Regions from separate parts of the Dyella sp. genome, predicted to be linked through region 2. Evidence: predicted binding sites of a transcription regulator. Region 2 holds the regulator's gene; the other holds the start of a gene.
The links. The regulator HrcA, encoded in region 2, represses chaperone genes, less so after heat shock. The targets are predictions, from matches to a motif close to TTNGCACTCNNNNNNNNNGAGTGCNAA.

Region 1 (3,411 bases), on a different contig from region 2:
GCTGGGCGCGCGCCTCGTGAGTGCCTGGCAATTGCGCAAGGCTGCCTGACGTTCTGTGCTCCCGCCGCCGGGGTGTGATCAGCGGGCGGTGAAGCCGTTCGCACCGCCTTTGCACCCTTTTAGGTCACCATGGCGGTCATTTCTTTAGGGCTGGATAGAATAGGCGCTACAGGCGCAGCGGATGCCTGCCGAATCTGCTATGCATGGAAGCCGTGCAAGACCGGGATGTGGGGAATTCGATGAGTGCAAGTATCAGCAGCCGCGATCTCAGTGCGGCACCGCGCGTGCTGGTGGTGGACGGTTCCAAGGTCGTCCGCCAGTTGATCTCGCGCGTGCTGCAGAAAGAGTTGCCGCAGGCGGAAGTGGTGGATTGCGGCACCGGCGCCGACGCGCACAAGCTGCTCGACAGCGGCGTGTTCGACTTCATCACCATCTCCTTGCGCCTGCCCGATATGGACGGGCTGGAACTGGCGCGCTACGTGCGCGAATCCGCACCGCAGATCTACGTGCCGATCGTGGTCGTCTCGGGCGATGTGGACGATCGTCTGCATCGCCGTGCCCTGGGCGAGCACGTCACGGATTACTTCGACAAATCGCTCGGCTTTCAAGCGCTGGCGGAATTCATCCGCGGCTACGTGCGTCCGGAAAGCGCAGCCGACGGCGTAGTGCTGTACGTGGAAGACAGTCGCGTGGTCGCGCTGGCCACGCGCCGCATGCTGGAAAAGATCGGGCTTACCGTGCGCCACGTGGTAAGCGTGGAAGATGCGCTCGCCTTGCTGGAAGCGGAGCGCGCACAAGGCGCCGTCGGCGCGGACGTCGTGCTCACCGACGTGAGCCTCAAGGGCGAATTGACCGGCGGCGATCTGCTGCAGCACATCCGTACCCAATTCGGCTACGGCAAAGGCAAGCTGCCGGTGCTGGTGATGACGGGCGACGAGAATCCCGACAACCAGGCCGCACTGATTCGCGCCGGCGCCAACGATCTGGTGGAAAAACCGGTCGAGGAAAAACTGCTGGTCACCAAGCTGTTGTTCCAGCTACGCGTCGCGCAGCATCTGCGTGCCCGAGAGAGCGTGTGATCTCCTATGATGCGGAGATGGTGACCGAACAAACCGCAGGCCCGATGAGCGACGAAGAACGGATCAAGCTCGAGCCATCCTGGAAAACCCGCATCGGCGATTACCTGCAACGTCCGGACATGCGCGCGCTGTCCGAATTCCTGCGCGCGGAGAAGCGTGCCGGCAAGGTGATCTACCCGCCGGGGCCGGAGATCTTCAACGCCTTCAGCCACACGCCGTTCGAGGCGGTGCGGGTGGTGATCCTGGGGCAAGATCCTTACCACGGTCCCGGCCAGGCGCATGGCCTGTGTTTCTCGGTGCGGCCCGGCGTGCCGGCGCCGCCGTCGCTGATCAACATTTTCAAGGAAATCGAGCGCGATCTCGGCATTCCCTTTCCCGATCATGGCTGCCTGACGCCCTGGGCCGATCGCGGCGTGCTGCTGCTCAATGCGGTGCTGACCGTGGAGCGCGGCCTGGCGGCCTCGCACCAGGGCAAGGGCTGGGAGGGCTTCACCGATGCCGCCATCGATGCCCTCAACCGCGAACGCGAGGGCATCGTCTTCATGCTGTGGGGCTCGTACGCCCAGCGGAAGGGCCAGCTCATCGATACCCGCCGCCATGCGGTGCTGAAATCGGTGCACCCCTCACCGCTGTCCGCGCACCGGGGCTTTATCGGCTGCGGGCATTTCTCGGCTGCCAACCGGTATCTGCAGGCGGCCGGGCAAGCGCCGATCGACTGGTCGCTGCCGCCGCGAGCCCAGCTGGGCTGAGGTCTAGCGTTCCTGGCGCCAACCTGGCGCTGACCCTTTCCAGACCCCCCGTTCACCCGCCACAAGTCATCCTTGAAGTTCGTTTTGCCAGCGCCCACCCACATGGACAAGGCCGGGGTAGTTCGTGTACTATACGGTACACAAAAGGCACCGGAACTCATCGATGCCTTTAGCACTCCAAGTACCCGAGTGCTAAGCTCACCCATCTTTCAGGAGATTCCAACATGTCTCAAGCCTTGGTGACGGCCAATCTGCCGGTTCCCAGCGTCGTTGGCAGCCTGGACGCCTATATCTCTGCCGTGCACCGCATTCCGGTGCTGAGCCAGGAAGAAGAACAGGAGCTTTCGCGCCGGTATCAGCAGGACAGTGACCTCGCCTCCGCCCGCAAGCTGGTGATGTCGCACCTGCGCTTCGTGGTCCACGTGGCGCGCGGCTACAACGGCTATGGCCTGCAGCTGTCCGACCTTATCCAGGAAGGCAACATCGGGCTGATGAAGGCGGTCAAGCGCTTCGATCCGGACCAGGGCGTGCGCCTGGTCAGCTTCGCGGTCCACTGGATCCGCGCCGAAATGCACGAGTTCATCCTGCGCAACTGGCGCATCGTGAAGGTCGCCACCACCAAGGCGCAGCGCAAGTTGTTCTTCAACCTGCGCAAGAGCAAGAAGCGCCTGGGCTGGATGAATGCCGAAGAAGTGCGCCTGGTCGCGAAGGACCTGGGCGTGCCGGAGGCCACCGTGCGCGAGATGGAATCGCGCCTGTCCGGTCGCGACATCGGCTTTGAAGCCCCGGCCGATGCCGAGGACGACGCCAAGCCTGCTCCGGAAGCGTTCCTGATCGACGAAGGCGCCGACCCGTACGACAACGTGGCCGATGCCGACCAGACCGACAACCAGCTCGACACCCTGTCGAGCGCGCTGGAAAAACTGGACGGGCGTTCGCGCGACATCATCCAGCGCCGCTGGCTCAACGAAGACAAGGCCACGCTGCAGGATCTTGCCGATGAGTACGGCGTTTCCGCCGAACGCATCCGCCAGGTCGAAGCCAACGCCATGAAGAAAATGCGCGCACTGTTCGCTGCCTGAAGCGGCACCGGCATGCGGTTACCAAAAAGGCCTCCCTCGCGGAGGCCCTTTTGTGTTTGACGCCGCTGTGTTTAAGTGCCGCGCATCCTTAGCGCACAGCCGGCCATGCCCCATATCCTGGTCATCGAAGACGACGAGATCACCGCCCGCGAAATCGCGCTGGAGCTGGCTGCGCACGGCATCAGCGCCGATCGCGTACACGACGGCGCCCAGGGTTTCCAGCGTGCGCTGGAGCCACGCTACGACGCCATCACGCTGGACCTGATGCTGCCCGGCATGGATGGCCTCACCCTGGTCAAGCAACTGCGCGAGCGCGGGATCACCACGCCGGTATTGATGATCAGTGCGCTCGGTGACGTGGACGAACGCGTGCGCGGCCTGCGCGCCGGGGGCGATGACTACCTCACCAAGCCGTTCGCGCCGGACGAGATGGCTGCCCGCATCGAAGTACTGCTGCGCCGGCACCGCCAGGAACATCCCGCGCAAACCAAGCTGCGCGTG
Region 2 (3,411 bases):
GTTGTCAGATGGGGTTTGGCGACGGGCCTTCAATGCCAGCTAAACCCTGCAGTTCTGAAATTGTAAGAACCTGTTCAACATCTCAGCGTGGTTCGCACAGGCTCCGAGTGGTTGCCAGGTGGTCGTGCGGGGCGCAGTGCCAGACTGGCCGCCTGGTCAAGCCGCGCCCTGCCGCATCGCGGCCACGCGGGACCTGTGCAGGCTGCGGGGAGGTGTTGAGCAGGTTCTTCACGGTTCAGTCGTCCTTGGCCACGGACACCAACGCCGGGCGCAACAACCGATCATTCAGCACATAGCCTTTTTGCAGCACGGCCACCACGGTGCCAGGCGATTTGCCCGGAGCTTCCACCATGCTTACCGCGTGATGACGCTCGGGATCGAGCGGTTGATCGAGCGGATCGACCTGCACCAGGCCATTGTTGCCGGCGATGCGCAGCAGCTCCTTCAAGGTGAGGCTGAGGCCCTCGCGGATCGCGGCTACATCGCCGCCTTCCACCGCCAGGCCCCGCTCCAGGCTGTCGTACACCGGCAGAAGGTCGTTGAGCAGCTTTTCGTTGGCAAAACGGCGCGCCTGTTCCAGGTCGCGATGTAGCCGGCGGCGCTGGTTTTCCAGCTCGGCCTTTTCGCGCAGCACGGTATCGCGCAATTCCTGGTTGTTCGCTTCCAGCTCGGCCACCTTGGCCTTGAGCGCATCGAGCTCATCGCTCATGGTGGCGTATTGCGCGGCCGTTTCCGGCATCTCGTTGGGCGACTGCGAATCGCTGTTGTGCATGAATGACTCCAAACATCGTCCTGGGCCGGCAAGGCTGCCGACCATTACAAAATCTTGCGGGGTGGACCCGCCTCCCAACCGGCCTCTATAAGGTCGTAGCAGCGCGATTCAAGGCATCGCTGAGCAGCCGGGCGGTGGCCTGCACCACCGGAATCACGCGATCATAAGCCATGCGTGTGGGACCAATCACACCGACCGCACCCAACAGCCGGCCTTGGGCGCCATAGCTGGCGGTGACCACGCTGCAGCCATCCAGTGCGGCAAACCCCGATTCCTCGCCGATAAACAAGCGCACGCCGGGGGCCTTGGCGCAGGTTTCCATCAACTGCAGCAACTCGTTTTTCTTCTGGAACGCCTCGAACAGATCGCGCAGGCGTTCCAGGTTGCCCAGTTCCGCATAGGCCATCAGATTGGTCTGGCCGCTGACCAGCACGTCTTCATCCTGTGGCGCAAACGATGCCGCCGCCAGCTCGACCGTCCTGGACAGCAGCTGGTGCAACTCGCTGCTCGCTTCGCGAATTTCGCGCAACAGATGCGCACGGATGTCGTCCACGCGCAGGCCGATGAAATGCTCGTTGATGTAGTTGGCTGCCTGTTCGAGCACCCGGCCCTCCAACGGCTTGGCCAGTTGGATCACACGGTTCTGCACCTGGTTGTCGGAGAACACCAGGATCACCAGCACGCGCGCCTCGGGTAGCGGCACGAAATCGATGTGGCGCAAGGGGAAATCCGTCTGGCGCGGCACCATCACCACACCGGCGAAATGCGTCATGGCCGATAGCAAGGCCGAGGCATTGCCGGCCAGGTCGCGCACCGTCGTCGGGCCGGGCGGCAGCTCGCGTTGCAGGCGCACCATCTCGTCGCGCGCCAGGGGCTGCAATTCGATCAGGCTGTCGACAAACAGGCGTAGGCCGCGTGGCGTAGGAATACGCCCAGCCGACGTATGCGGCGAGGCCACCAGGCCGGCATCTTCCAGGTCGGCCATGATGTTGCGGATGGTGGCCGGACTCACGTCCAACCCGGAGGAACGCGACAGCGTACGTGAACCGACGGGTTCACCATCGACCAGATACTGCGCGATCAGCGTACGCAGCAAGCGCCGCGCGCGGGTATCAAGTTCATGACCAGGGTGAGGAGACATGCGCTGTGGCAATCCGTGAGACGGCTAAGAAATAAGGTTTGCCGGTGAAGAAAGCAAGAAAGGGGGAAACGGGCAGCACCAAGATCACGACAAGCGTGCCCCTCCCCCATTCCCAGCTGACCGTTCCCACTTACAATTCGCACGACCACTGCCACCCTCACCCCATGCTCACCTCCCTTTACGTCCGCCATCTTGCCGTCGTCGAAGAAGCCGATCTTGCTTTTGGTCCGGGACTGACCGTCGTCAGCGGGGAAACCGGCGCGGGCAAGTCCCTCTTGGTGGATGCCCTGATGCTGTTGGCCGGCGCACGTGCCGATAGCGGCATGGTGCGTGCCGGCAGCGATCGCGCGGAACTGGCGGCAGAGTTCGACCTGGCCAACCTGCCCGAGGCGCACGACTGGTTGAAACGCGAAGAGCTCGACGAAGACGGCACCTGCCAGCTACGTCGCGTGATTCGCACCGAAGGCAGCTCCCGCGCCTGGATCAACGGCCGCCCCGCCACCATCGGCCAGATGAGCGAACTGGCGGCGCTGCTGGTGGAAATCCACGGCCAGCACGAACATCAGGCGCTGCTGGAACGCACGCATCAAATGAACCTGCTGGATGCCTACGCCGAAAACGAGGCACGCGTAGCGCAAGTGCGCGACCTTGCCCAGCAATGGCGGGACGCCGGCGCACGCATCCGCAAGCTGGCCGGCGGCGAAGATCGCGAACATCGCCTGGCATTGCTGCGGCACGAACTTTCCGAACTGGAAAAGTGGGCGCTGCCTGCCGCTGAACTGGCGGAACTGGAAAGCAGCCATAAGCGGCTGGCGAATGCCGGCAAACTCGCCGAAGGCGTCGCCGGCGTGGTCGACCTGCTCGACGGCGATAGCGAATTGGCCTTGCGCTCCTCGCTCACTCGCGCACACGCCGAACTCAGCCGGCTCGCCACGCTGGACGATCGTCTTACCCCGTTGCTCGAATTGCTCGACAACGCGCAAATCCAGCTCAACGAAGCCGTCGACGGACTTGGCCGCTATGCGCAGGATGTCGATCTCGACCCCGAACGCTACGCCGAAGTCGACACCCACCTTACGCGCCTGCACGAGCTGTCGCGTAAGCATCGCTTGCACGTCACCGAACTCGACGCCAAGCGCATTGCCGTGCAAAACGAACTGACCGAACTGGAAAACGCCGGCGATGCGCTCGAACGACTCGACGCGCAACGCGCACAACTGCAGCGCGATTACGACAAAGCCGCCGAAGCTTTAAGCAAGGCACGGCAAACCGCCGCCAGGCGCCTGGGCAAGGAAGTGAGCGCCTTGATGGGTGAACTCGGCATGGCCGGCGGCGTGCTGCAGGTAGCCCTGGATGTCTCAGACAACGGCGACCCCGATCCACAAGGCCGCGAACGTTGCGAACTGCTGGTCAGCGCCAACCCCGGCCAGCCGCCGCGCCCCTTGCGCAAGGTCGCCTCGGGCGGCGAACTGGCCCGCATCAGTTTGGCCATTGAAGT

Region 1: the regulator HrcA is predicted to act here: its motif matches at 1,998-2,024, upstream of rpoH (RNA polymerase sigma factor RpoH).

The regions. Positions count from the first base shown of each region.
Region 1 is NZ_DAIOEU010000004.1:54,733-58,143, forward strand. Features, by position in the region: gene ftsX (permease-like cell division protein FtsX) at 1-49, shown strand, start outside; gene V7M64_RS03425 (response regulator) at 240-1,079, shown strand; gene ung (uracil-DNA glycosylase) at 1,124-1,828, shown strand; gene rpoH (RNA polymerase sigma factor RpoH) at 2,053-2,910, shown strand; gene V7M64_RS03440 (response regulator transcription factor) at 3,016-3,411, shown strand, end outside.
Region 2 is NZ_DAIOEU010000094.1:6,292-9,702, reverse strand. Features, by position in the region: gene grpE (nucleotide exchange factor GrpE) at 236-772, opposite strand; gene hrcA (heat-inducible transcriptional repressor HrcA) at 858-1,913, opposite strand; gene recN (DNA repair protein RecN) at 2,078-3,411, shown strand, end outside.